DNA from 3 places in the Pseudoalteromonas sp. McH1-42 genome. Region 2 is predicted to be linked to each of the others. Evidence: predicted binding sites of a transcription regulator. Region 2 holds the regulator's gene; each other region holds the start of a gene.

Region 1 (9,881 bases), on a different contig from region 2:
ATACATTCTTGTTGTCTGCTATCTTAATAGACGAAAGCGCCTGCATACCAGCCTGTTTTTTTATAGATGGCACTTAAGGCGGCAGCATACCCTCAGACACGCGCCCATTTAGTTATCAATAGCAGGTCAATGTGAAGTGAATATTCTCAAAGAAACCACAAAATATTTTACGGGTTGTCTGGTCACTACTTAAACCACACTTTACCACCAATCATTTTAAATGCAGGGGTGCCACGGACCAATGTGTCCCGGGCAAACTCAGTGCCGCAACCTGGGCACTGCCCTCCTTGCTCGGTATAATCCGTCACAATCCGCTCTTTAAAACACTTAACCAGCGCGCCTTTTCCACCTTTTCGGTATTTATACAGCGGTGCTTTACATTTGGCACAGAAAATATCGACTGTTTTAGTAGGGCCTTTCTTGTTTGGCTTAGCCATAGTTCAGAGTTCATAGAGGCAATACATCATGTACTAAAGTATATCTGCTTTAATCTCAGCAAGACAGCTGGCAAGCGTGCCGATGATGTCAACTTTAGTAGTCTATTGGCTGTCGTAGGATCGTTTGGGTTTGGGCAGATTCAGAGGAAGGTGACAGAAATAAGCAGGCCGCTCTGAGCGACCTGCCGAAAGTGCTACGATTTTTTCTGATAGATGATGCCGGGATTGCAACGCAGCATATCAAAGTCGTTATTAAGACCGGCCATAGATTCAGATGCACCCAGGAACAAATACCCATTCGGGTTAAGTGCCTGAGCAAACTGGCTGATGATCTTCGCTTTTACATCTGGCGAAAAATAGATGAGTACATTACGACAAAAAATTACGTCAAACTTACCCAGTAAGGCATAGGAATCAAGCAAATTTAAATGCCTGAAGTTAACCATGCGGCGAATTGGCTCATTGACTTTGGCCATACCATTGCCACTGTCTGCAAAAAACTTTTTCTTGCGTTCCGGTGACAGGCCACGTGCCAGTGCCAATGCGTCATATTCTGCATTCTTACACATATCCAGCATGGTGTTTGAGATATCAGTACCAACAATCTGCACACCCATTTTGAGCGCGCCGGGATTGGAGGTCTGATATTCATTGGCAGACATGGCTATTGAATAAGGCTCCTGCCCGGACGAACTCGCCGCAGACCAAATTTTAACAGGACGACGCAGGTCCTTAAATTCAGGAAAGATCTTGGTCTTGAGCAGTTCAAAAGGGTATTGATCGCGGAACCACAAAGTTTCGTTGGTCGTCATCGCATCCACGACGGCGGCACGCAATTGCCGCTCATGCGGGCTGAGCGTTTTGCTTACCAAAGCTGACAGAGAGTCAACGCTAAAACGAGACATCAGAGGCGCCAGTCTGCTTTTCACTAAATACAGTTTATTGTCGCCCAGTACAATCCCACACTGTTGTTCTAAAAAAGTGCGAAACTGATCATACTCGCTTTGTTCTAAGTGTTTATTTTCCAAAGTATTACCGCCACTAATTAATCGCAATGAACCCATTTTTTCACGGCTGTTGCCAATTCATCGGGGTTAAATTTAGCAATAAAGTCGTCAGCACCGACCTTTTCGATCATTGCGTGGTTAAATACGCCACTCAATGAAGTATGTAAAATAACATGCAAAGGCGCCAGCTTAGGATCCGCTTTTATCTCGGCGGTGAGGGTATAACCATCCATTTCAGGCATTTCAACGTCTGATATCAGCAAGCCTACACGCTCAGTGACGTCATTCTGACAGTCCATCTCCGCAATCTCTTTTAACCGGATCAGGGCTTCTTTACCATTTTTGGCCAGCTCAGTCTGAACCCCCAAAGGTTCTAATGCCCGTTTAACCTGATTACGTGCAACCGCAGAATCATCGGCAATAAAGACGATACGCTCACCAAGGTCACGTTGCATTTCCCCATCAGCGACAATTTCCTGACTGACCTCGGTATTGATCGGACAGATCTCATTCAGGATCTTCTCTACATCCAGTATCTCTACCAATTCATTTTCGATTTCAGTCACTGCCGTCAGATAGGAGTAACGACCCGCACCGGAAGGCGGTGGCATTATTTTTTCCCAGTTCATATTCACGATTCGTTCAACCGCACCGACCAAAAAGCCCTGCACCGAACGGTTGTATTCAGCGATGATAATGAAGCAGTCTTTGATATTCTCAATAGGTGGTCCGCCGACAGCCAACGACATGTCAATCACGGAAATGGTTTGCCCCCGGATGTGCGCAACGCCGCGAATAAAAGCATTGGACTTAGGCATTGCCGTTAGGGGTGGACATTGTAGTACTTCTCTTACTTTGAATACATTGATCCCAAAGCGTTGACGCCCTCTGAGGCGAAATAGTAAAAGTTCAAGTCGGTTTTGACCCACCAACTGCGTTCGTTGGTTTACTGAGTCCAAAATACCTGCCATGTCATTCTCCTGCTATAAAACTGCTTATCGGAACAATGTTTGCTTGTACTCTACCATTCAAAGTCGCCCTTGAAGCGGTGAGGCAAATCACGCAAAATCTTTATACCTTGTTTCACCCCATAAGCATAGTCGAAACATCATGAGTTTGTTAAAAATTACATTATCCGCTTATTTCTTTCCCATAGTGGCATATTTTTTAGCCACGTCATTTGCTTATGGTCAAACCTATGAGTCAAAAGACATTGAAAAATTGGCAATAGACTTTATCTCGGCGCAGCTCCCAACGCCAACTCAGGCAGAAGAGCAACAACATGTGTCGGCACTGCCACTGGATACACGCATCCCTGAACGTCAATGCCTGCGTCCACTGCAAGTCGGCAGTAAGTCTAGCCCGCCATTTAACCGCCAGGTCACGGTCATGGTGCGCTGTGACGACCTCGAGTCCTGGGTTCAGTTTGTTCATGTAAAAATCGAAACACTGTTACCTGTCCTAGTGAGTACCCGAATGCTAGACAAAGGGGTGCTATTAACTGCAGAGGATGTAACAATCGAGATGCGACCCAAGCACTTTGTTCGGGCTGCCAATATTGACGATATAGCTTTGCTTATTGGCAGTAAAACCAAACGCCGCATCCAACAGGGCAAACCGATTAGCATGTTTCAGATTTGCATGATTTGCAAGGGAGATAACGTGACAATCCTCGCCAGTGATGGCACACTTATGATTAAAACCAGTGGTATTGCCTTGCAGGATGGGAACTTAGGAGAACAAATCCGAGTCAAAAATGCAAGGTCAGGAAAAACGGTGCTTGCACGGGTGAAAGATGTTGATTCAGTAGCAGTCAAAATCTGATTTTTTTGCTAAAGTAAGCGTACGGCTTGCCGATATAAAGGCTGAAGCAATTTAACTAACGGGTCATCATCATGGTAAACAACATTAACGGTCAAAATCAGCCGAACAATGTTGCAACAAATGCAAAGCAACAACGTGCTGAATTACAAAGAAATGAAGCAAGTAATACCGCTGCTAAACCGCAAGCACAGGTAAAAGCGGCTGCCGACTCAGTGAGTCTGACGCCACAAGCACAACAACTCAAGGGGCTGCAAGAAAAAGCGCAACAAGCACCTTCTTTCGACAGCAAAAAAGTCGATGAGCTGAAAAAAGCCATTGCCGAAGGCAAATATCAGGTAGATGGTGAAAAGTTGGCTAAAAATATTGCTGCCTTTGAGTTCGATTTATTTGGATAGAGTATAAGTGGACGATCAAACGGCACTGTGTGCCCACCAGCTAACAGCGCAAATTAATCTTCTGGAAGCTCTGACCCAGCTTCTGGATGATGAGTTGGAGGCGCTAGCTTCTCGCAACGGTGACAACCTGAAGGAAATCGCACGCACTAAGCTCACGACCTTAAACCAGCTTCAAAAGCTAGACAAAGATCTGTCCAAATATCCGCAAAGCACGTTTAGCCATGACGAAATAGTCCCCTTAACCGATCAGGTTAAAGAGTTATTATATCACTGTAAGAAACAGAATGACGTAAACGCACAAGCGGCACATCAGGCACAACTCACCGTGCGTGAACTTAAAGATATTTTGATTGGCGCGCCCACCTCAATGACCTATGGTCAGGATGGCAGTGTTGTCTCTAACATGGGTGAGCTGGTTAAAAACCTCAAAGCCTGATCCGTTAGGTCAGGTTGATCAGGTTATGCTTTTGTGGGAAACAAATTTTTGGTGATCACCAGGATCACGCCAAATACTTCGGCCAGAGTCCCTGCCATATATAAGTTAAGCGTCCACTCCTCAAAGTGCAATTTATCCATACCAACCAGCACCAGTACCAAATTCATAATGAATAACTGAACAACTAGAATACCGATAAACCACCAGGCGTATTTCTGCTTCAGGCCACGGTCTGACTCTGCATCTTTGACCTTTTGAACCTGCATGGGGTCCACATTGGTAAACTTATTTTCTTTAAAGTTATGCTTAATTTGTGCAGCAAGTGATGAGTGCTCTGCCTTTTGCGCTTCCCTGCTTTGTGTCATTACAACAGCTCCAGCGCATTGAGCTTATATTTGAGTGCCTCAACAGAAACACCAAAGTGAATGGCCATCTCAAAATGGGCGACTTTCTTACGATGCAGTCTTTTCACTTCTTCATTGGGCATCAACAAATTTGCCGCAAACTGATTAGCAAACACTTCTTCTTCGTCTTCGCCAGTTGACGCACTCGGTCCTCTGAGGTCGATGTATTCGTATTCTTTATCTATGTTGTCAGATTCGATGCGAGAAATATAATGACCCAGCTCATGGGCACAGCTAAACCGCTTACGATTTAAATGGTCGTCCTGATGCAGCACGATAACAGGATCGACGCCGGCTTCTTTGATCAACGCCCCGGACACTTTATCCGGCAACGCCATCTCAACAACTTCCAGCCCTAGTGACTTACAGATAGTAACAGGATCAACCGGAAACTGGCTGTCACACCATAAACGACTAAGCACTTTTTGAGCTTCATTTCTCGGGTCCAGCACCGACAAACCTCCTATTGACCTGACCATTCACCCCAGTCACGCTGAGGTAGTGTGTATATTTAAGCAGTATAAATTGAAGGCACACTGAAAGCAAAGGACATAATTTGCCGGTTTTATTGACTAAGCTGCGCTTAGTAATACGTTACCCGTTCCACCTTGCGTGGCTTAACCTCACCAATATACAAATCGTAAACACGCTTCATATCCAGCTCCAGCTCAGTGGTGTAAATATCCCCGACCGCATAGCTCTTCATGACCTTAGCACCACGAATAAGACCCTGCACCTGGCTGCGTAGACCATCATTTTGCGCCACAGCCCCCTGTACCGTTGTACTGGCACTTAATCTGTGGCCATATACCTGTTCAGCCAACTCACGGTAAGCTTCCAGTTTGGATACCTTAATAGCCATCAGCATTTTTTCGCTCTCACTACTACCTGGCTGTGAACTCAAAGGAGCATAGCCAACGGCCTTGAGAACCGGGTAAGAGTTGGGTTTCACATAGCTGTATTCAACATGTTTATCTATGATAGAGCTACATCCTGCCAGCCCCAGTACCGTTGCAACAGCACAGGACTTGAGCAGGCCGACTACCCGTTGATGCCAAAGCGCTCTAAACTGATTCATAGGGGTAACTCCTCTGTGTGGCCCATCGGCCATATCATCAAGTAAGCAATCTGTATGCACAAACCTTGCCAACACCATTGGCACGGGACTTGCTCAGATAGAACAGAGATTTGCAATCAGTTCGGTAATAAGTCATGAAATTGTCGCGTATTATGAGTGTGTTACTGGCTACCGCCAGTTTTGGGGCCAGCGCAGAGTGGTTTGAAGTCACAGGTTATGCCAATGCCCACACCGAAGATATGGCCGAAGCACGACAAGAAGCCGTGCAGGACGCCATTACGCAGGCGCTGATCTTCTCCGGTGCGACCGTATCCAGTGTCCAGACACTGGCTGACGGAGTGTTAACACAAGATCAGATCAAGATTAAAAGTCATGGCGAGATCCAGCAGATCAACCTGGTATCTGAGCAAAAACAAGATGGTATCGTCAGTGTAACGTTGCACTTAGATATTTTCCCCAAGCTGGAACAATGCACTCAGGCCGCTGTTGCAAAGCAAATAACCATCACGCAAAGCCAGCTCATTCAGCCACATCAGGCACGCCTGGGTCAAATTTTTGACATTGCCAAGGCCACCAGTGAACGACTGTATCATACCCTGGCACAACGCAAACTGACGGTGAAGCCCATTCCTTATCTGGATCATGCGATCAACGCCCGGCCCTTTTTCACTCAACGGTTTGAATATGATGAACAACTGATCGACTCTTTGACCACGTTAAGCAATAGTCAGTATGTGTTGATGAGTCAGATCACAGACGTCGCTGCCGGGGAACAAATGAATGATGATTACGCATTCTGGCAGGATGAGGAATACGTGCGCAGCTTTAAAATCGATTTTGTCGCATTCGATGCCCTTACCCGGGATAAAGTGTGGCAAAAGCACTATGCCGTCAGTGGCGTCTGGCCTTACGAAAAGACCAAGATTGTTGACGTCTATAGCGACACCTTTTGGCGTACCAATTATGCCAAACAGATCCAGAGCGTTTTTAACAGCGTGGCACAGGATCTGGACTCAGCCCTGTCCTGTTTGCCCAGCAGAGGCAAAATTTTACATCGCGAGCAGGGCAAGCTGGTCATCAATCTGGGCAGCAACCATGGTATTGAGATCGGCCAATTGCTGACGATCTCTCATCGTCGGGATATGCAAAGCGCAACCAACCAGTTTTTTGCACAAAGTATCAAAACACTCAATCAAGTCCGTGTCACTCAGGTGAATGCTCAAAATGCGATCGCCGAAAACATTTCAAAGCGCCCGCTGAATAATATTCAGATCAATGATTTGGTGGAAGTCATGGTACAAAAACAGGAAGACTTTGCGCTGTAAGCGCGATACTCAGATAGAACACACAGTGAGGGTTAATAACCCACCGATAATTTGGATTACCTATCCCATTTAAAGCCGTTTCTACTGAAGTGTGATTGCTATATCAGAGTTGATTTATAAAAGAAAAACGCTGGCGGCCCCTGCAGGAATCGAACCTGCAACTATCCCTTAGGAGGGGACTGTTATATCCATTTAACTAAGGGGCCGTGTCGCTGCGAAAAATACTAAGCGTTTTCGCTTAATTGGTCAACCATTTGATTATTAATACAATAAATGATTTTTTACGATGGGTGGGCCGCGGCAAAGGCAAAATCAGCGCTTTGCCGCTAAATAGCTATCTGGCCGCGGTTGCGCCTGAATCCAACACAAAATAAGGGATCGTCACCATGCAACTGGCAACTACGAGACGGCTCTCAAAGTCTAGCAAGCGCGCATTGACCTCAACACCCCTATCACGATAAATCATCGTGCCAGAGAGCACATGACTGGGGTCGGGTTTACCCGGCAAGGCTCTGCTATCCCGAGAAAAAACAAAATCACCGCTACGTGTGACCTGGATCTGTTGCTGCGACTTAAAATCCAGGGCCGCATAGCCGAGCTTCTGAAAAGCATGGATCAGGTTCTCAGACAGCTGATTACCCAACTGGTTGCTGCTTCGCAGCGTATCGTCAAAGCTCACAAAGCTCGTCACCGCCACCGAATGTGGATGTACGCCCAGCAAAGAGTCGGATAACTCCAGCGCTATCTGAGATGCATAGTTGGCGACCTGTTTACGATGTCGCTCGCTTACAAACCCAGGGTCAACGGGATACTCGGCCTCAGGCGCCTGTTCTTCCAAAGCCTCGTACAACACTTCTATTTCACGAAATTTAGCCACTTTAGGCGTCATAGCAGTAGTCGTCACTGTTGACGAAGCAGGTTGATTGCCCATCATCTGACAGCCGCTCAACATCACGACCGACAGCGTTAAGCCACTCAAAATGCGTGTTTTCATGATCACTCACCCGCTCTTTGTAACCGGATCCCGTCGTGGATCGCACCGTCTCTCAGTGCATTCACCACCGATTGAGGTAAAAACCCTTGTGCTGTACCGACCACCATTTTGCTTTGCATGCCCACTATCCGAGCGTTGACTAAGATCCCGCCCTGGTGATGCGACAATGTGCCTGCCAGCACGTATTTAAACGGTAACTCGTCAGACAGCTCTAAAAAGTCACGGCTGAAAATGAAATCACCATGTTTGGTGACTCGCATAAAATCCGTTGTTTTAAAGTCGATGACCGGCACGCCAAAATTATGCAGCTCGTGTATGAAACTTTCAGCAATCTGATTACCCAGCAAAGTAGCATGATTAAAGTCTTCATCTAAAAAGACAAAGCTCGATACCGCTACTGGTGTCTGATCATTAATGTATTTCACATTACTGACCATGTCTTGCATCAGCTTTTGTACGTAATGCGTCACGTTTTTGGCCGCCATACGTTGTGATACTGTCATTTGTTGCACCCCTCTGGGGTGCGCCTGAAACTGCTCCGCAGCACTAAACTTGCCAGGCGCCGCTGTTGTTTCCTGGTGCTTTGTCATGCCCAGTTGTGCACACCCAACCAAGGCAAGGGCAGGTAACACAAGCGCTATCACAGATTTTTTCATCTTTGTCTCCACTAATACTGGCCGCGATGTAACTTACCGTCTCGCATTTGGGCTTTTTCATTTCCCCACAATACCGCTTTGGGCACAGATATGGTCGCAGCGGATGCAGTGCGGCTGTCAAGCATAGTGATCAATCGCGCATTGATCGTGTAATGGTCATGGCTTTCACTGATGGTGCCCGTTAGCGCGAGGTCAAATTTATGACGTTCACGCAACAGCGTTATATCACGGTTTAATAGGTTATCGGCACTTTCCGACAAAGTTAAAGTGCGTTGTAACCGAAACTCTACCACTTCCAGCCCCATTTGCGTTACATAGCTGATCAGACTTTCCTGAACCTGAGTGCTTAAGCCACTGCCCTGGTTGCTCGCGACAGCATTACCCAGCTGGTCAGCAAGGTAAAAGCTCGTCACTGCGACAGTGGCGCCGGGCTTAAGCGGGCGACTGTGCTCCCCCAAAGCGGCAGCAAGTTGCCCCATATACTGATGTAATGTCGGCAAGGGGGGCGCTTGCTCCACCTTGTCTTGTTCCTGCGCTTTCATTATTCCAGCGCAGCCACTGAGCAGCACCGACAGGGCCAGTGCGACTATCACGGCAGGAAGTTGCATAATGATCACCTCTTTCTATTTGACGAGACAAATGCAAGAAGCGATCCATTATGCGGTTTACGGGCATGTTATAACGTGGTCGGATTGTCCGTGTAGTGACTTAACAAACACTGTGGGTGAAACGGTCTGAGCTCAGCGCACAATGCCTGCCCCTGCGCCTTATTTTCAAACGCGCCAAGTTTTAGCCGGAAATACCGTTGACCACGGACCTCCACTTGCTCGACATTAACCGGATGCTGCCGCAGTGGTGGATAGTCTTTTACCAGACGTTGGTGCACGGTTTTTAGCTGGCTTTGCTTTCTGGTAGAAGCCAGTTGTACTGCAAACTCAGCCTTTTTTTTACCAGCCACTGTAGGCCTCTTTTCAACGAACGCTTCCTTGACAGGTGCTTGTTCGGGTACAGAGACTTCAGGTACTTCAACAAGTGGCGTCGGCGCAGTCAAGCGCTGCTCGACGATGCCTGGCGACTTACTCTCTTGGGCGACCATCACCTCAGATTTTGTCCGTTGTGGATTTAGCGCTAACTGCAACTGTGTGCTTAACAAGTCAAGATCCTGCTCAATGGCCAGTAACTCATTCACTTGCGGCGCCACCTGTTGCCACAGCGCAATACTGTGCTTCATCTGCTGCACTTCTGCATTCAGTTGCGTGATTTGCAGCTCTAATTCGGCCAGTCGCTGGTCATCCTGACCATTACTGGCGCACCCACTGACCAAG
Region 2 (9,881 bases):
CATCATACTTTTTTCAATTGTGGAATAATACGTTGTTTTGCTGCGAGATGGAAAACCCTTAATGGTAAAATTTTGTAATTGATTCGCCATATTTGTTGTGCGAAATAGGCACCTCTCGGGGTTTTTTCCTCTCTCAAAAGCGATGACTTTATTTATACATTTGATGAGCGATTTGATACTATCTGCGCCATTGAATTTAGTAACTTGGCTTAGACTTCATGGTTTTATCGTTTGTCATACTCATTCTTGGATTCATTGCCCTGGTATGGAGTGCCGATCGCTTCGTGTATGGCGCTGCGGCGCTGGCCAAAAACCTCGGGGTACCAACGTTGATTGTGGGTTTGACTATCGTTGCAATGGGCTCCTCAGCACCTGAAATGATGGTCGCTGCGCAAGCTGCGCTGGTCGACAAAACTGACACCGCCGTTGGCAACGCCATTGGCTCCAACATCGCCAATATCCTCATGGTACTTGGTATTACAGCACTATTGCGTCCACTGGCGGTTGGTTCAGGCATTTTAAAGCGTGAGATGCCGCTGTTGGTAGTCGTGTCACTGGCCGCCTGGTTGATCATCAGTGATAACCAGTTTAGCGCGCTGGAAGGTTGGCTGCTGTTAATTGGCTTTTTTGTGTTTATCGGTGGCCTAATCTATATCTCAAAAACAGGCAAAACCGACCAGGACGATCCGCTTATTTCCGAAGCCTGTGATGAAGTTCCAAGTGATGTCCCAATGAGCAAAGCCATATTTTGGCTGGTTGTGGGGATGATTTTATTGCCGGTGAGTGCCGACTACCTGGTCGACGCAGCCGTCGACATTGCAAAATACTTTGGCATGAGCGACCTGCTGATCGGTCTGACTATTATCGCTATCGGAACCAGTTTACCTGAGTTGGCCGCCTGTGTGGCCGGCGTGCTCAAAAATGAAGACGACCTGGTACTGGGTAATATCATCGGCTCAAACATCTTTAATATTCTGGCAGTGTTGTCCATTGCGGGGATCCTGAATCCGGCAACACTGGACAGCAATATTGCAAACAGGGACATCTATGTCATGCTCGGCGCAACAGCCGCATTAGTGCTGATGAGTGTTAGCCTCAAAGGGCGCCGACAAATTAACCGTGTTGAAGGCGGGCTACTCCTTGGTGCATTCTGTGGTTATATGTACTTTATTATATAAGGATTCAGCATGAGCACGCACAATTTTATTGGTTCTGCCAAACAGGTACTAGAAATCGAACAACAAGCGATTATCGAGATCGCCCAGTATGTTGATGCACGATTTACTGCTGCCTGTGAACTCATGTTGCAATGCCGTGGTCGAATCATAGTGATCGGCATGGGTAAGTCAGGTCATATTGGCAATAAAATCGCGGCGACACTGGCCAGCACGGGCACGCCAGCATTTTTTGTTCACCCGGGTGAGGCTAGCCATGGTGATTTAGGCATGATCACGGCTGATGATGTGGTATTACTGATCTCTAACTCAGGTGAGACGCACGAAGTATTGGCCATCGTGCCGGTAATCAAACGCATTGGCGCGCAAATCATCAGCATGACGGGTAACCCCGAGTCGAACATGGCAAAGCTGGCAGATATCCATTTGTGCATTAAAGTCTCCAAAGAAGCCTGCCCATTAGGGCTCGCACCAACGGCCAGCACCACAGCTACTCTGGTCATGGGAGACGCCTTAGCGGTGGCACTGCTCGAAGCCCGCGGCTTCACGGCAGATGACTTTGCCTTGTCTCACCCTGGAGGCAGCCTGGGTAAGCGTCTGCTGTTAACACTGGCGGATGTAATGCATTCGGGCAAAGCGGTACCCGTTGTATCGCAAGGCTGCACGGTGACCGATGCCCTGTTTGAGATGTCAGGCAAAGGTCTCGGCATGACCACCATTGTCGATGCAAAGGGGCAGCTCCAAGGCTTGTTCACAGATGGCGATTTACGCCGTATTATTGAGCAAAGACTGGATTTACACAGTACCCCGATAGACTCCGTCATGACCAAGCAATGTACCACAGTGACACAGGATATGTTGGCTGCTGAAGCATTACATATCATGGAGAAAAAACGCATCAATGGCCTGATTGTCATTGATGAGCAAAATTGTCCAATCGGCGCGTTAAATATGCAAGATTTGCTGCGAGCAGGAGTATTATAAATGCTGTTTTCCGATCTATATCAACCCATCGATGATACTGTTGTACAAAAAGCGCAGGCGATTAAACTGCTGATCTGCGACATCGATGGGGTATTCTCTGATGGCCGCATATATCTGGGCAATCAGGGCGAAGAGTTAAAAGCATTTAATACCAAAGATGGTTTCGGCATAAAAGCCCTGATCAATGGCGGCGTTGAAGTGGCAGTAATCACGGGGCGTCATTCACACATTGTTCAGCAGCGCATGACTAGCCTCAACGTTAAGTACATCTATCAGGGTATGGAAGACAAGTTGCAAGGCTACGCTGAGTTGAAAGACAAATTGCAGCTGGCAGATCACGAGATTGCCTATATCGGCGATGATGCACCAGACTTACCTGTGATGCTCAAAGTCGGTCTGTCTGTGGCCGTGCAAGACGCTCACCCTATGGTAGTTCGTGCAGCTGATTACAGAACTTTGTTACCCGGCGGGTTTGGTGCGGTTCGGGAGCTGACTGACTTACTGCTGCTCTGTCAGGGCAAATCATTGGGTTATGAAGGCAGTAGCGTATGACCGTACTTCGCGCCTTATTGCTCGTTGTATTCAGCCTCACCATGTTATGGCTGTGGTATCCCTATTTAACGCAATCGGGACAGGTCGCACCGCGATCAGAAGAAGTGCTGGCTAAACCCGATTATGTCGCCATCGATCTGAAGCAAACCAATTACGCAGAAAATGGGCAGCTCAGCTATCAAATTACGGCAGATAGAATGGAACTCTATCAGGAGCTAGGGTTTAGCCACTTTACCGCGCCGATTTTTACATTGCACAACGACCAACAAAACTGGCAACTCAAGGCCAATGAAGCCACCTTATATGGCAACAATACGCTGATTTTGGAAGGTGAAGTGCAGGCAACAAATCTGACGGCTGATGCCATGATAAAGCACATCAACGCCGATCATGTGCAAGTCGATATTAATGAAAAGCACATGCGCTCTGAACACCCAGTAGAAATTACCGGGCCAAACTTAACGATTTCAGGTAAAGGCTTAGTGGCCGATCTCAATACCGAAATCATTGAACTCATCAACCACACTGAAACAATTTATTATGAGCAATAAATTAACCTGTTCCTTGATCTTACTGTGCACTTTGAGTGCCTTTCATCCTGCAGCTTATGCAGAAAATACAGCTGCTGATCAGGTGATTATCAGTTCTGGCACTCAGCTGGCCCAGTTGCAAACCAATATTGGCGTATTCGAGGAAAACGTCGAAATCATTCACGGTGACCGGAAAATTCTGGCCGATCGTCTCGAGGTGCACCGTCGGGAAGAACTGGGTAAAAACAAGCAGCTGCTGGTTGCAACAGGCAGCCCAGCCGTATTTCAAGAGCGTCAGACGGATGGCTCTTTACTCAAGGCAACCGCCAAAGAAGTGCGCTATGACGTCGCAAACCGCATGCTCACCATAAAAGGCGGTGCAGAGATCAGTCAGGCAGGGCAAAAAATTAGCGCGCAAACCATCGTTTATGATATGGAAAAGAAGCTGATCAGCGCACAGCGCGGGGAGCAAGAACAAAACCGTGTGAGAACCATTCTGTTACCTGAAAAAGAGAACCCCCAGCAACCAAAAGAGAAGGGTAATCCGTGAGTAAATTAACCGCCACCGCACTGGCCAAAAGCTATAAGGGCAGACAGGTTGTTAAAAACGTTGAGTTAAGCGTTGAAGCTGGCAGTATTGTTGGCCTCCTTGGCCCAAATGGCGCAGGTAAAACCACCACTTTTTATATGATTGTCGGCCTGGTGCCCAGTGATAAGGGCAGCATACATATTGACGAACAAGACATTACCTTATTGCCAATGCATAGCCGAGCAAGACTTGGGATTGGTTACCTGCCACAAGAGTCCTCTATTTTTCGCAAGCTGACCGTCTATCAGAACCTGATGGCCATTTTAGAAACTCGTAAAGAGCTGAACAAAGAACAACGAGAAGTCATCCTCAATGAGCTGTTAGATGAGTTTAATATCCAGCATATTCGCGATAGCCAGGGTATGGCACTATCGGGCGGTGAACGACGCCGGGTAGAAATTGCCCGCGCCCTTGCGGCAGATCCAAAATTTATCTTATTAGATGAGCCTTTCGCTGGTGTTGATCCTATTTCAGTGTTAGATATAAAGAAAATTATAGAACACCTGAAAAACCGTGGGATAGGCGTACTGATCACTGACCACAACGTGCGTGAAACGCTGGACGTCTGTGAGAAAGCTTATATAGTGTCACATGGTGAACTGATAGCAGCAGGCACCCCGGAGCATGTTCTGGCCGATCAAACCGTGCGGGATGTCTACCTAGGTGAGCAATTCAGGCTATAGTTATAAAATTAGAAGTAAATAACAAAAAGGATTGTTAGAGATACATGAGGCAATCGCTACAGCTGCGCATGGGGCAGCAACTGACAATGACACCACAACTGCAACAGGCTATTCGTCTGTTACAGTTGAGTACGCTAGATCTCCAACAAGAAATCCAAGAAGCGCTTGATAGCAACCCTTTGTTGGAAGTGGAAGAAGGTGAGTCTGAATCACAAGATAATGAAACTCAGTCCAAGTCGGATTCCGATTTGGAGCAACCTACAACGAGTGACAACGACAGCTATGAAGAGGCGGCTGTCAGCGACTACGAACAAGACAGCGATGCTGCACTAAACAAAGACACCGTCAGCGACGATTTGGCAATGGACGTAACCTGGGATGAGTACATCAGTGCCGCACCGGCAAGCAGTTCAGGCCCAATGCCGGAAGACGAAACCATTTACCAGGGTAAAACGACTGAGACATTGCAAGAATACCTGATGTGGCAGTTGGAACTGACGCCTTTTAGTCCAACAGACAGAGCCATCGCCCTTGCAATTGTAGAAGCGGTTGATGACGCAGGCCTGTTGACCATCAGCTGCGAAGACATCGTCGAAAGCATGAATCAGGACAACGATGACGAGCTGATCGAGCAGGATGAAGTAGAGGCCGTACTGAAACGGATCCAACTATTTGACCCCGTTGGGATTGCTGCACGCAGCCTGCAAGAATGCCTGTGCATTCAGCTCAACCAGTTTGACCCAAATACCCCCTGGCTTGCACAGACCAAAGAAATTCTGACTGAGCACATAGATCTGTTAGCCAGCCGGGATTACCGCACTTTGATGAAAAAAACCAAACTCAAAGAAGCGGATCTGAAAGAAGTAATGACCCTGATCCACGGCCTAAACCCGAAACCTGCCGCCAGCATAGTGCAAGAAGAAGCAGACTATGTGATCCCGGATGTGTCGGTTAAAAAAGTGAAAGGGCGCTGGGTTGTTGAACTCAACCCCGATTCAATGCCAAAAATTAGAGTGAATGACCACTACGCTGCGATGTCCCGTTCAGTCAAGTCCAGCACAGATAGTCAGTTTATTCGTTCACACTTGCAAGAGGCAAAATGGTTCATCAAGAGCCTGGAAAGCCGCAATGAAACTTTATTAAAAGTTACTAATTGCATTGTGCAGCAACAACAGGCATTCTTTGAACATGGCCCCGAGGCAATGAAGCCGATGGTACTGAATGATGTGGCCGAAATGGTCGACATGCATGAGTCCACGATTTCACGTGTAACAACTCAAAAGTATATGCACACGCCACGCGGTATCTATGAGTTGAAGTATTTCTTCTCAAGCCATGTCAGCACTGAAAACGGAGGAGAATGCTCTTCGACTGCAATCAGAGCATTGATCAAAAAGCTAATTGCCGCAGAAAATACAGCTAAACCTTTGAGTGACAGCAAGATTGCGGACGTATTGGCAGATCAAGGGATCAAAGTGGCTAGACGTACAATTGCCAAATACCGAGAGTCTTTGGCTATCCCACCGTCCAATCAGCGTAAAAGCCTGATTTAGACGTAACTACAGAAGGAAAATGCTTATGCAACTAAATTTAACTGGTCGACATGTAGAAATCACCGATTCGTTAAGAGACTATGTAACAAACAAGTTTGCGAAGCTAGAAAGGCACTTTGATCACATCAATAATGTGCATGTTATCCTAGATGTCGAAAAGCTCATCCAAAAAGCAGAAGCCACATTACATGTGAACGGGGGAGAAATCTTTGCCTCAACCGAACACCGGGATATGTATGCCGCAATAGACGGACTTATCGATAAGCTTGACCGCCAGGTGATCAAGCACAAAGAGAAGCTAACTCGACATTAATCATGAAACTAAGCTCATTGATTTCACAGGACTGCAGCAAAGCTGCGGTCCTTTTTAATAGTAAGAAACGTATTTTAGAGTACATCAGTGAGTTGGCTCAAAGCCAGCTTCCAGACAGTAATGCCCATGACATCCTTGATGCGCTATTGAGCCGCGAAAAACTCGGTAGTACGGGGATCGGAAAAGGGATAGCCCTGCCACATGGCCGCATGGCAGGCATAGATAAAGTGGTGGCTATGCTGCTTGTTAATCAGCAAGGCATTGCCTTTGATGCCATTGACAATCAACCCGTCGACATTTTTGTGGCACTCATCGTACCCGAGGGAGAAAATCAACAACATTTGCAGACCTTGGCAACGATCGCTGATAAACTTAAAAACAAGGTGTTTTGTAAACGTATCAGACAAGCTCACAATGATCAGGAGTTATTCGCGATAATTGAAGAGTTTGACAACTAACGGAGAGTTTCTGTGCAGTTAATTATTGTCAGTGGTCGTTCTGGCTCAGGAAAATCGGTCGCCCTTCGCGTGCTGGAAGACTTGGGTTATTACTGCGCCGATAATATCCCAGTCAACTTGCTGCCTGCATTGGTGCGCAGTGTGTCAGACAGCTATGATAAAATTGCCGTGAGCGTTGACGTACGTAACCTGCCAAAAGATCAGCAAGAACTCGACGATATTTTGGAATACCTCCCCGGATTTGCAGAACCCAACATATTCTATCTGGACAGTGAAGATCAGATCTTAATCCGTCGCTTTTCAGAAACACGCCGCCTGCACCCGCTGTCATTGGCTGATCTGTCGCTGGACAAAGCAATTAAAAAAGAAAAAGAGCTGCTTGACCCGCTTATCCGCCGCGCCAATATCACCATTGATACCACGGACATGAGTATCCACCAGCTGGCAGAGCGTATCCGGGAAAAGATCCTCGGTAAAAAGGACAAACAATTAATCATCACCTTTGAGTCCTTTGGCTTTAAGCATGGTATTCCGAAAGAAGCCGACTACGTGTTTGATGCCCGCTTTTTACCAAACCCACACTGGGAACCAGACCTTAAACCGTTAACCGGTTTAGATAAACCTGTTATTGATTACCTGTCTAGCCACAGCTTAGTGCAAAAATTTACCTGGCAGATCCAGACCTTTGTGCAAACCTGGTTGCCCCATCTGGAACGCAATAACCGCAGCTACCTGACCATTTCAATTGGCTGTACTGGTGGACAACACCGTTCCGTATATCTTGCCCAAACGTTAGGTGAGCGTTTTGCCCGCACCCACAACAATGTGAAGATCCATCACCGCGAACAAGAAAAATGACACAACGCTTTGAAGATACCTTTCTGATCCAGAATAAGCTGGGGCTACACGCTCGTGCAGCCAGTGTGCTGGCAGAACTCTCCACTCAGTTCGATGCCAACATCACGCTGTTTCAGGGCAGTAAAGAAGCAGAGGGTGACAGTGTACTGGCTTTATTGCTACTTGAAAGTAGTCAGGGCAAAGAAGTCAAAGTCGTCTGCGAAGGGCCAGATGCCGAACGCGCTTTACATGCCATTGGCAATCTCATTGCAGATAAATTTAACGAATCAGAGTAACTCCTCTTCACTTTTCTCCGATCAGACAGACACAAAACTGCCGCTTCATGACGGCTTTCTTCGCTTTTTTTAGATATACCAATTGATATTAAAACAGCTATAATTATCATAAGCCTATAATCAATGCGCTATATACTCGTTGACAAGCCTACTTGTCGACTATCCAACCTGGGATGCCTATGCCTGAAGCTTTTGAACAAGACTACACACTGGAGCTATTGCAGCAAGTTACGAATGCCCTTAACAGTGGTCAGTTTGTTCAAGTCAGGCGAACCTTAGCCGAAATTCCACCCTGCGACACCGCGCTATTGCTGGAGTCCTCCCCACATAAAATCAGAACCCTGCTTTGGCAATTGGTTGACCCGGATATACAGGGTGACGTGCTTGAAGAGCTGTCTGAAGATGTGAGACTCAGCATCATTGCCAAAATGGAGCCAGAGCTGATCGCTGCGGCGACAGAAGACATGGATGATGATGATCTCGGTGAAGTCCTGAGAAGCTTGCCAGATCCCGTCTATCAGGACGTTATCGGTGCCATGGACTCGCAAGACAGAGCCCGAGCAACCCAGGCACTGTCTTATGTCGAGCACTCCGCAGGCGCATTGATGAACACAGATACAGTGACGATCCGCCCGGATGTGTCACTGGATGTCGTGTTACGTTATCTACGCCTCAAAGGGGAGCTCCCTGATGGCACCGATGACCTGTACGTAGTAGACAAAGACAATTGCTTTTTGGGCTCCCTGCCAATCAGTGTGCTTTTAACCAGCCAGCCTGACAAACTGGTTAATGAGTTAATGAATGAAGAACGTGAAACTATTCCCATTTCAATGGACGAAAGCGATGTCGCCCAGCTGTTTGAACGTCATAATTGGATCTCAGCACCAGTAGTAGACGACAACGCACATTTGCTGGGGCGTATCACCATCGATGACATCGTTGATGTTATCCGAGAGGACGCCGAACACAGCCTCATGAGTATGGCTGGTCTCGACGATGAAGAAGATACCTTTGCGCCGGTCTGGAAAAGTAGCCGTCGCCGTTCAATCTGGCTGGGGATCAACCTGCTTACTGCACTGATGGCCGCTTTCGTTGCCAGCTTTTTCGAAGGCACCTTAGATATTTTACCGATCCTCGCAGTATTGAATGGCATAGTCCCCAGCATGGGTGGTGTGGCTGGCAGTCAAACCCTGACTTTGGTGATCCGTGGTATTGCTCTGGGGCACGTTAACGCCACTAACCAGCGCTTCTTACTGGGTAAAGAGCTCGCCATTGGCGCCTTGAATGGGTTACTCTGGTCTTTGCTGATTGCAGGTGTGATTGCCCTGTGGCAATGGGATTTTGTACTCGGGGGCGTGATTGCCTTTGCAATGTTTATGAATCTGGTTGCTGCGGGCATTGCAGGCGCCAGCATACCTCTGATTCTAAAAAGAATGAATATAGACCCAGCACTGGCGGGCAGTGTTGTACTGACCACAGTCACCGACATCGTAGGCATTTTTGCCTTCCTCGGCACGGCGACCTGGCTGCTTGTCTAAGCAGCCAAACACATACAACTACCGGTTACTGACCCGCAACTTGCATATTTTCTATCAGCACCGAGCCAGTTTGAACAGCGCCACGCGTTTCAATGTCTCCCCCAATTGCCTGAATTGACTTAAACATATCCTTGAGGTTACCTGCAATGGTGATCTCACTGACTGGATATTGGATCTCCCCATTTTCTACCCAGAAACCGGCAGCGCCGCGTGAGTAGTCACCAGTTACCGTATTAACCCCCTGCCCCATAAGTTCAGTCACTAATAAGCCACGCCCCATGGTCCGCAGCAACGCGGCCAGGTCCGGCTCAGTGGCCTGTACCAGCCAGTTGTGGATCCCACCCGCATGGCCCGTACTACGCATACCCAGGCG
Region 3 (9,881 bases), on a different contig from region 2:
ATCCAGGTTAATCTGGCCGATGGGAGTACACGTCACCTGGCGCAGGCCAATAATGCTGGCAGGTGGCAGCTGGTACTGATTTATCGGGGTCGACACTGCCCGTTATGCACGCGTTACCTCAATAAACTGGAACAATTCAAGGAGCAGCTGGCTGACATCAAAGTCGACATAGTTGCGGTATCTGGAGACAGCCTGGCACAACTGCAAAGCCACAGCGAGCAGCTCAACGTATCGTTTGAGCTGGGGTATGGTCTGCACCTTGCGGACATGAAAACCCTGGGCTTGTTTATTTCTGATCCCCGTTCAGCACAGGAAACCGACCACCCCTTTGCCGAGCCCGGGCTCTTTGTGGTCAATGAAGCCGGAAACATTCAGGTCACAGATATTTCTAACAACCCCTTTGTTCGCCCGGATCTGACTTCTTTGGTAAATGGTCTTGGCTGGATCAGGGACCCGGACAACAACTACCCCATTCGCGGTATGCATAACTAACCGCCTTTTAACAGGAGCACACACATGTTTACCTATTATGAGCCCGACACTGCACCACAAGACTCTAAACCCCTCATGGCGCAATCACTGGCCAGTTTTGGCATGCTGCCCAACCTGCATAAAGTGCTGGCAGAGTCGGCCGTGACCTACAAAGCCTATAACGATACCTTTAGCGCTTTTCTGCAAGACACCAGTTTGTCGGCCGTTGAACAGCAGGTGGTGTTTATGACCGCCAACTATGAAAATAACTGTCACTATTGTGTTCCCGGTCATACCTGGATGATGAAATCTGCCGGCATGCCCGACGATCTGATCAGCGCACTGCGCGAAGGGACCCCACTGCCAGACAGTAAACTTCAGGCACTGCAAGACTTTGTAAAAGCGCTGCTGGCAAAACAGGGGCATATTGGCGATGACGCGCTGGCAGCCTTTTTGAGTGCCGGATACAGCAAACAGCAAGCACTGGAAGTGCTAACCGGCCTGGCCGCTAAACTCATTTCCAACTTTACCAATGCACTGGCCAAAACCGAACTGGACCCACCGATGCAAGCCTATCAGTGGACCCATCCGGATTCACGTTAATCGTCCGCGTCAACTATGCAATTGGACTCATCAGACACATTAAAACAGTGCATCACAAGTCAAAGGCCACTCCAGGGTGGCCTGACCCACGACAATTCCTTGCTGATCTGCGCCGACGGCAGCCAATGGGTATGTAAACGCTCCCTTGGCCGACATCAAAGTGGACTTGCCACCGAAGCAAACACCTATTTGCTGCTCGCTAACACACGTTTCGCGCTGCCATCCAGGCTAATACACTCAGATAACGCCAGCCAGATGCTGCTTCGCCCTTATATCGAAGGGACAACCACAACAAACTGGGCACAACTCAATATTGAGCAGGTAGTCCTTATGCTCAAAGATATCCATCAGATCACAGCAACACACCATGGTAAGGTAAGCTCCCCCACCAGCCTTACTCTGAACCCGGCCAACCAACTTAGGGTCATCTGGCGATATTTCCGCAACCGCACGTCTGAACGCGCCAAAATGACGAATATCTATGGCAAGCTCAGCACGATTTTGCAGGACCGCCAGAGCCTCTTTAATTCGCTTAGCACTTTTACACTCAACCATGGCGACTTCCACCCCGGCAACCTGATTGCGACACCCGGGCAGCAGCTTGTTCCGATTGACTGGGAGCGTGCACATTTCGGCGACCCGGCTTTTGACTTAGCCCTGATCAACTGGCAAGGCCAGGGTCCCATCGTTAATCCTGCCCTGCAAGCCCGTGCAATTGCGCTCTACACTCAGTGTCCGGCAGAACAAATACAGTTACAAAAACGCGTGATATGTTGGAGTTTAGTGCGCCTGTTCAACGATTATTTATATCTCACCAGCAACGGGCTGAAGGTCGATAAACTGGGGCACTTTGAAGAGACCACAGCAACGCTTCTGAATGCGACCAGCTAAAATCACATGGCCGGTTTTACATACGGGATGACGTTCGGGCGTTTTTAAAGGTTGGAATATCAGCCTGTAGTGAACACCAATTTGCTTTGCTGCTGGTAAAAATCTGCGCATCCACTTTCACTGGAATATCTGTATCGAATGTGGATATGGCGATTTCTATGTCTTCTGGTGACACACCTTTACTTCGAAAACCGAGGCTGGACCCACAGGTATGACAAAATGTACGCGTGGTACCATTGGGGGCTGTGAACTCTTTTAAGCACTCTTTACCCGACAACCAGTTTAAATCAGTCACGGACACTAAAGTGCCAAAAGCTGCGCCATGAAATTTACGACACATAGTGCAGTGGCAATTAGCCACTTTGGTGCTGAAACCGGAGACGGAGAAGGTGACGTGTCCGCACAAACACGAGCCATGATATTCATTTTTCATACGCTTCAGTTTCCCAGCTGCAAGTCACAATATTCAATTCAGACAATACCACAAAACTTAAAATGACACTGCGACTCTGCCTGCTAGCTTAGTGAGTGGTGAGATTTCACAGTGTAAGTACTTTGCATAACCCGTATGCCAGGTTTGGCAACTATGCGGTAAGAATCGTATTAAACCCACCGTAGATTAGGCGCTTGCTATCAAATGGCATAGGGTTATTTTCCGCAGACATTCTTGGGTCTTCCATAATGGCACCCCAGCCTGTGTCACGCACCTCTTTAGACGGCCACACCACCCACGAAAAGATCACAGTTTCGTTGTCCTGAGCTTTAACCGCCAGAGGCAGAGAAGTCACTTCTCCTTGCGGCACATCATCACCCCAATTTTCTACCACTTCTAACGCACCATGTTCTTTAAACACCACTGCGGATACTTCTGCGTGTTCAATGTACTTTTCTTTATTGTCATTCGGTACTGCTGCGACAAAACAATCTACATATGACATCTTCCTCTCCTTTACCTTGGCCTTTCACATACCGTCAACCTAATCCAGATCTGACGTCGCACTGAATTGTGTACAACACAACTGCGCTGTCCCATCTTACCTATCAAGCATAGCAGGCCAGAATGAATGGCAGAGGAAATCAGTAAGTCATTCTGCTGACTGACATGGTTAACTCACGTCCCCATCAACACATAAGTCCCAATAACACCAACTAATACCCCAACAACACAACCAATAGCGCCACACATAAGCCCGCGCTTGTCAAACAGGCGCTCTCCTATCACTTGCTCCAGAAGGACCCTATCCGAATCACCTTTAACTACTTGTTCAATCATGGCCTCGCGATAATTGGCCTCTTTACGCTCAGTAAGCGTTTCTCCGGGCACGGGGCTTCTCAAATACATGGTGATTTGTTCTGGCTCGGCGTGACACCCCTGGCTGATATTCAACCCCTCTACAACACCACTGTGTGGGGCTTCAACTTCTAATATCACTTTGTCGGTCTCCACCTCAAAAAGTGCCTGCCCTGCCTCAACCTGCTGACCTTCGTTCACGTTTATGTGTGAAATTTTAGCCCGCGCTGAGTCCTCGGGTAATTGCGGTATCTCTATTGCGGTTTTCAAGGTGCCTCCTTTGCTATACATTCAATTTACGAGACATCAGTCTCAGTCTAAGCGCGAAGCCTCAACCCGACTTAATGACTGGTTACGTGCTTCTAACTCTAACAACAAGCGCTTGAAATAGGCCGGGTGAGTACTTCTGTTGTTTGCAACTATCAGTCTGATAAGTTCAAGCCCTGTGCGCCCACCATGCGAATGAAAGTCAGCATGTTTAATGGGCAGATTAACATCAGCACCAAGCTCAATCAGTCGTATCAGGTAGTCATGATCTAAATAGCCGGATAACAAGGCAGAATGAATGGGCGCCAATCCATTTGCGGGGTGATGTACGTTTAAACTGCAACCTTGCTCTTTGAACCTTAACACAAGCTGTTTAGATGCAACTTTATCCAGCTCAAACGAGTCCAGGCGAAAGGCATCAAATATGATATCGATAAGGATTGATAGGTAACTGATCCTTTGCCCATCAATATAAAAAAAGCAATCGCTCTCTAAATGTTCAATTTTAAATTTGGCTAAATTCCTTGGTACCAATGCAACCACATACTCAATAGGTGACTCCGGTTCTGGCTGCTTTTTTGTGAGCCCTTTAATTAACCACACATAATTTGGTAAAACGGCCAGGGACACACTCCAGAATAATAAAACAACCAATATCACTGTGCCCAAAACAACTCTAAACATGATCAGTCCATAGCAGGTTGTTTGAAAGCTTGCAGGTTTCACGCCACTACTTGAGCAAGCATACACCACCACTGCAATAACGCATTGTAAGTATAAAATTCAAACTAACACCTGCTGTACCAGTCTGCAAGACTGTTTTGATTTTTAGGATTCTGCAGCGCTTACAACGCCAAACCAGCAAGAAAAGATTAATAAATTTAAGGGACATTTAGCGGAAGGCCAGAAACACCAGCAGATTGCGGCTCTCAGCATAACTCCCTCAAGTCGTAAACTGGCACGTTTAACACAAAGAAAAAAGCATACCTCACTGCTGAGATATGCTTTACGTTGGACTATCGTGAGTCACCACGAATCTTGCTCATGCATACTGGTTAGTTAATTGTCCACGCTTGCTGTTGCTGAGTGCCATCAAACTCCCAGGTGTATACAAGCGGCTCGACGCCAGTACTGTAATACCAAATTTCAGCTTTTAACTTTTGCTCCGAATGCGGCAGTTCAAGCTGAACCGTTAGTCCATTGCTATCAACTGGCGCTCTCAAAAAGCAGGTATCGTCGTTGGTGAGCGCGGCATCTTGCTGACACACATTGATGTAGGCGCGACCATTGACCACATCGGGGGCAACTGAAACAGTGACCGGCACATCCGTCTGGAAATCAAACCCGCCATCTACAACCACAGCCTCCATGCCTTCCCCAACTGGGGCCTCTTCCGCAGGTTGCTCCTCAGCTACCTGCTCTTCGGTGCTACTCGCTTGCTGCTCAGTTGCGTTACCTTGCTGAGCCTGGTTACTCGATTGCGTTTGCGTTGTATTCGTCACACTGGCCTGGGCCGTATTGCTGGTCGACTGGCTGTTGCTGCTGCCTTCAGAGCCACCACCACCACATGCTGTTAGTAAAAGTGTCATTAGCGTTACGATTAATTTGTTCATGATGCTCTCCTAGTTTTGCGCTGCGTTGCTGATGGTGTATTGATAGTCAGATACTGGATTCTCAAACCAGGTTGCGTTCTGTGCGCCTGCTGACTGGGCGAATTCCACAAATTGAGGATACGCAAGTGACATATCAACGCGCTCCATTGGGTGGTCCCACTGAGAGTTAATGATAAGTGCCCAGGGCAAACCCGTTGACGTTTGGAAGTAACCATTGGTTGATGAAGTGTCATCGCCCTGGTCCAGGTAACTACTGTCAAACGCTTCGGTTGGCTCATGATTTTTAAGATGGACTTCCCAGCCACGACCGTTGTTCTGGTCTACGAATGGCCCATGGTAATGACCATCTACCGCGAAGATAAACGGGTCAACTTTGCTGTTGGTCGCCACATTCGCGTTGTAACTGGTCGCGAGCGGAATGCTGATTTCAAAAGAATAAGGCGCTCGTTGGATGTCACTACAGCCGGTTTCAGTTCTGAAGAATTTGCAGCCTGGCTGCACCGGCACCATCTCTCTGGTATCGGCAAAGATGACGACAATGGCTTCGTTTCGGTTGGCTTCCAGCGGACTGCCGTCCTGTAGTGATCCGTCAACGGTCAGTTCAACCTGGGCTTCATCAACATGCTTACGGGCAATGTCTTTTAAACGAATGGCAAAGGCATTGTGATAACCGGCCCCGACTGCGATAAGCGCGCCTTCAATGTTGTAACGCACAACCTGGTTACCAATCTGGCTGGTCGTCACACGATATCTCACTACCACGTCATTAAAGTCATAGTCGCCTTTTTGCGGCCATAAATCTTCAAACGCGGCGGTTTTCCACGAGGTCGAGTTCTGGATCAGGCTGCTGGCAACAACAGAGACATTCAAATCTTCCACTTCACCATTATCAATCCCGCCCTGTGGTGCAATATCACTGGTGTTCGAAACCCGGAATCTGGCCCAGGTGCTGCCTGCGACAGCATCAACAGGCACAGGAATGAGCACACGGTTTTCACCGGCAACCCCATGGTACTCACTTATCACACGCTCTGACTGCTGGAACTGGCCATCACCGTTCCAGTCAATCCAGGCATTCACATACCCGGATTTCGATAGCGTGAACGAAACCAGCGTTTCATAGCCTGTTTCAAGGTTGGTTAAAAAGCTAATGCCGTTGTCGTCGTCTGTGGCTTTAGGTACATATTCTGCACTGACACTCTGGCCGAAAAATAAGTCACCCACATTATGACGCGCACCATTGGCGTTAAGCGAGGTGCCATAGCTATCCGGTGCGTCGCCATAGTCTATGGTTGGGTCTTCTGTATCATCAATAATCGGGGCTGTTGCACAGCGTGCGCCGTCGTTAGTATTGGAAACCGGACCATATGCGAAAAGCTGGGTATTATTTGTATCGTTTATATCTATTTTATAAACATGCCCGTCCTGATTTCTGCTGATGTAAAAATTGCTCTCCACATCAAAATAGACGGCTCCAAACGTTCCTGACTGACCCACATTGCCAAGATTGGTGCTGGTGCCATTTGATACGTCAATGCGGTGTAGATTACCATTGCTGTCTACGCTATATGCCAGGCTGGCATTTTCATTAGGTGCAAACGCCATATCAAAGATATTAAGGTTCAGCGCACTGCCATCAATGATACGCTCTGCCTGCAAATAGTCGTCGCTGTTTTCGTCGAGCGATACACGATAAAGACCTAAGCTACTGCCTTTCTTATAAACATAAAATGCATTCTCGTGAATAGCGACATCACCCACGTAAAAGTTGGTATCGGGGAATCCCGACGTCATGATGGGCTCAAGAACGTAGTCTTTTCCCACCCGACCGATGTCTTTGTTACTGTAGTCCCAACCGTAAATGTAACGGTCGTGGACGCTAAACCCGATGCCATTAAGCTTGTTGTTGGTACCAACGTTTTCAGCGAACGTGGTGTACGAACCTGAGACCAGGTTAACGCCATACATAGTTGCCGTGTTCCCCTGCACCAAAAAGGCTTTTGACGGACACGTGTCGAACGGGGCGGCTGATAGTCCTGCGGAAAACACGCAGGCTCCGAATAATATCTTTTTCATGTGACTCTCCAACGTTTTGATTTGCTGCTAGAGAGATTGCAAGCATGAGGCCAACTTTATGACACTGATTTTTAAAGGTTTTTATTTTTCTGATTTGCGTTATTGCAATACGCAATGCAGGATGAAAATCACAATGAGAAAAACGAGACTAAAAAGCACGCTCAGCGTGTGCTCAATCACACGCCATGAATCACTAAGCTAATTGACGTGTAGACTAGTGGTTATGATTTATAGACGTCCCTGGTCTTGCGCATGTCGTAGACTCTGTTTTTACGTGTTTCATCAAAACCGACCAGCTGGACATAGTCTTTTGGGTTCGACAATGTGCCAAACAACAGATCCCAGGTAGCTAACCCATAATTTGTTTATGGTAACTATATTTATGATGAACTCTGCGCATTTCAGGACGTTGCAACACAAAACCCGGTAAGTACGACGTTTTCAGCTTAGTCCCGATTTAAGAAGCGAATTAAAAGTTGAAAATCAAAGTGATGGAAGCGGTCGATGTGCTTTCTGGCCCTATGGGAAAAAACCAGCCAAAGATAGGAATATGAAACGATATAATCTGGAAAAACTGCCTGCTGCTAAAGGCCGGTCGTAAACGTCACCCGGAGCGTCTTTATTACTTTTGCTCCGGGTTTCGTTTTGGTATGGAAGCCGTTAATTTAGCACTTTGCGTATTACACGCAGGGTATTAGTACTATAATTCTTGCTCCCGATATTCGTTGTACCATCTGCGGATTTATGTACCCATACTGGTTCCCTGGGTAAGTCTAGCTCAGCAATGGGATTAGCAAATACATAGTTGAGTTTGCTATTAAGCTTTACTTCCACGACTTCGTCGTTGCTGTGGTTATAACCTATCCCGGAAACTGAGCCATCTTCATTGACATAAGCCGCATATTCGAAATTAATGTCGAAATCATCATACTCACGGACCTCCGACAGCAAACCTAGGTCAGGATCCAACTTGATTCTAATGTCACTCGATGCATGATCAGCGCCAAAAAGTAACAGGTTATTTTGATTATCCAACTTAAATGTTGTGAAAAGTTCTACGTAATTGAGAATGCCTTCCCAGAAGTGTGTTTGCTGAAAGTCAGTATCAACTTTAACAACATACAGACCACTACTAAAGTCCGAACGCGAGCTCAACACACCGCCAATTGCCAGTTGCTCAGAGTTTACGACCAATAGCTGCTTCGGGATGTTATGGTAAGCAGCGTTCGGGTTAGTCAGCGCTGTGCTTTTAACTATCTCACCCGTGGACAAGTCCAGTTGCTGTATTTGCGCATCGTAGTCTCCATCTTGTGGCTTATACACTTTCAGGCGATAATACTGATCATTCCACACAACCGCAGAGTGCATATTACCTATGTGATCCGTGTCGGTTGTGCTTTCCGCTTCGCTGTACCAGATTAATTCGCCACTCGCACTGAACTTAGCACTTACTGAAAAATAGGCTCTAACAGTCCCATCATAAATGTCACCACTGGCGATCAACTCCCCATTGGCAAGTTCATGAATCTCCCTCAGAGGCGCACTTCCGGGCTTCTCAATGGTTTTTTCCCATTCAACACGCCCATAAGCATCTAGCTTTGTAAGCCAGTTGTCATTTCGTACTGAAGATAGGATGACAAGCCCTTTATCCTGAGTCTCTATACTGGTAAACGAGTGACCGTCGTTTGGAAAGCTAACATCATATTGCGCAACGTCGATATACCATGAATCACTCCAGAGTGACTGGTTACCTGCAATGTCAGTCGCTTGCATCTGCCATCTGTAGTTACCCGCAGGCAATAACAATTCGATATTGTTCGCACCGCTAACTGACTCAGTAAAAGACTGTTGAGTCTTAGTATTAATCGCTGTCAACGTGTATGAATCAATATTCTGCACACCATCCCAACTGAATGCTACACGATGCTGAGAAGCTTCTGGTGTCATGTTAACAGAGACGTTGTTTGGCGTCTGTGGCGCGGCAAGGTTCACTAAAGTCATAGCGGGTTCAGAGATATGACCGTAAGCATTTACGATCCTTGCCTCAAATTGCATGTAACCTGGATTGAGCCCTTCAAACACTAACGCACCGCCATCTTGAGTTGTGGCCATCAGTTGGTCATAACCTGATACGGACAGTTGCATGTAAAACCCGTCTTCAAGCTCCGGCGCTGCAAAAGTCAATTTGTAGCCCTGTTCGCTGAACTCGATTTCAGGTTCACCCAGTGCTGCTGGAGCGAGAGGATTCAATAGGCTGAATTCAGCTGGTGCAGACCAAGGGCCAGTATGGTCATGTGCATTTTTTGCACGGTAGCTAATAATGTAGTCGCCAGGGGATAAGTCGCTCAGTCCAACATTGACACTATCAGATGTAACGAATGTTTCTTCGTCATTAAACGCTACCTTTACCTCGTAATTAGTAGCGCCTTCGACTGGATTTAGCGCAAGTTGCAGCGCATCGACATTGCGCACCTCAGCCTGCAATGCATTAAACACCAACGGGTCAATCACTTCGTTTGTCACTTCTACGGTGAACGGGTTATTCAGAAGGTGACGTTGATCCTGTTGATCCACGGCTTCAATTGTAATAGTCGGTGATGAATTGCCCCAAAAGTACGCATTCCAGTCAAATGTCCAGGGAGCCGTCTTGATAGTACTGATTTTCTCAC

What was found. Region 2 encodes sigma-54, which starts transcription at its own class of promoters, with help from an activator protein. Its sites were predicted from a motif close to GTTGGCACGNNNNTNGNNT; they were not measured.
Region 1: MHN31_RS19175 (flagellar assembly protein T N-terminal domain-containing protein) is a predicted target of sigma-54. The motif match lies at 5,658-5,676, and genes of this name have one in related genera.
Region 3: MHN31_RS16815 (LruC domain-containing protein) is a predicted target of sigma-54. The motif match lies at 7,249-7,267, and genes of this name have one in related genera.

The regions. Positions count from the first base shown of each region.
Region 1 covers NZ_JAKRFU010000023.1:23,705-33,585, forward strand. Annotated here, with positions in the region: gene MHN31_RS19130 (hypothetical protein) at 186-437, opposite strand; gene MHN31_RS19135 (protein-glutamate O-methyltransferase CheR) at 632-1,465, opposite strand; gene MHN31_RS19140 (chemotaxis protein CheV) at 1,483-2,415, opposite strand; gene flgA (flagellar basal body P-ring formation chaperone FlgA) at 2,555-3,268, shown strand; gene flgM (flagellar biosynthesis anti-sigma factor FlgM) at 3,340-3,663, shown strand; gene MHN31_RS19155 (flagellar protein FlgN) at 3,671-4,099, shown strand; gene MHN31_RS19160 (hypothetical protein) at 4,123-4,464, opposite strand; gene MHN31_RS19165 (ImmA/IrrE family metallo-endopeptidase) at 4,464-4,955, opposite strand; gene MHN31_RS19170 (LPP20 family lipoprotein) at 5,087-5,581, opposite strand; gene MHN31_RS19175 (flagellar assembly protein T N-terminal domain-containing protein) at 5,716-6,906, shown strand; tRNA gene MHN31_RS19180 (tRNA-Arg) at 7,038-7,112, opposite strand; gene MHN31_RS19185 (FlgO family outer membrane protein) at 7,241-7,900, opposite strand; gene MHN31_RS19190 (FlgO family outer membrane protein) at 7,903-8,556, opposite strand; gene MHN31_RS19195 (FlgO family outer membrane protein) at 8,568-9,164, opposite strand; gene MHN31_RS19200 (SPOR domain-containing protein) at 9,233-9,881, opposite strand, start outside.
Region 2 covers NZ_JAKRFU010000010.1:194,769-204,649, forward strand. Annotated here, with positions in the region: gene MHN31_RS10650 (calcium/sodium antiporter) at 219-1,178, shown strand; gene MHN31_RS10655 (KpsF/GutQ family sugar-phosphate isomerase) at 1,188-2,159, shown strand; gene kdsC (3-deoxy-manno-octulosonate-8-phosphatase KdsC) at 2,160-2,711, shown strand; gene lptC (LPS export ABC transporter periplasmic protein LptC) at 2,708-3,262, shown strand; gene lptA (lipopolysaccharide transport periplasmic protein LptA) at 3,252-3,791, shown strand; gene lptB (LPS export ABC transporter ATP-binding protein) at 3,788-4,513, shown strand; gene MHN31_RS10680 (RNA polymerase factor sigma-54) at 4,558-6,066, shown strand; gene hpf (ribosome hibernation promoting factor) at 6,092-6,379, shown strand; gene MHN31_RS10690 (PTS sugar transporter subunit IIA) at 6,382-6,837, shown strand; gene rapZ (RNase adapter RapZ) at 6,850-7,695, shown strand; gene MHN31_RS10700 (HPr family phosphocarrier protein) at 7,692-7,970, shown strand; gene mgtE (magnesium transporter) at 8,150-9,508, shown strand; gene pmbA (metalloprotease PmbA) at 9,534-9,881, opposite strand, start outside.
Region 3 covers NZ_JAKRFU010000019.1:6,059-15,939, reverse strand. Annotated here, with positions in the region: gene MHN31_RS16855 (redoxin domain-containing protein) at 1-492, shown strand, start outside; gene MHN31_RS16850 (carboxymuconolactone decarboxylase family protein) at 517-1,074, shown strand; gene MHN31_RS16845 (aminoglycoside phosphotransferase family protein) at 1,090-1,965, shown strand; gene MHN31_RS16840 (GFA family protein) at 1,982-2,398, opposite strand; gene MHN31_RS16835 (DUF1428 domain-containing protein) at 2,550-2,903, opposite strand; gene MHN31_RS16830 (lipoyl domain-containing protein) at 3,077-3,526, opposite strand; gene MHN31_RS16825 (hypothetical protein) at 3,569-4,207, opposite strand; gene MHN31_RS16820 (hypothetical protein) at 4,579-5,136, opposite strand; gene MHN31_RS16815 (LruC domain-containing protein) at 5,146-7,212, opposite strand; gene MHN31_RS16810 (Ig-like domain-containing protein) at 7,873-9,881, opposite strand, start outside.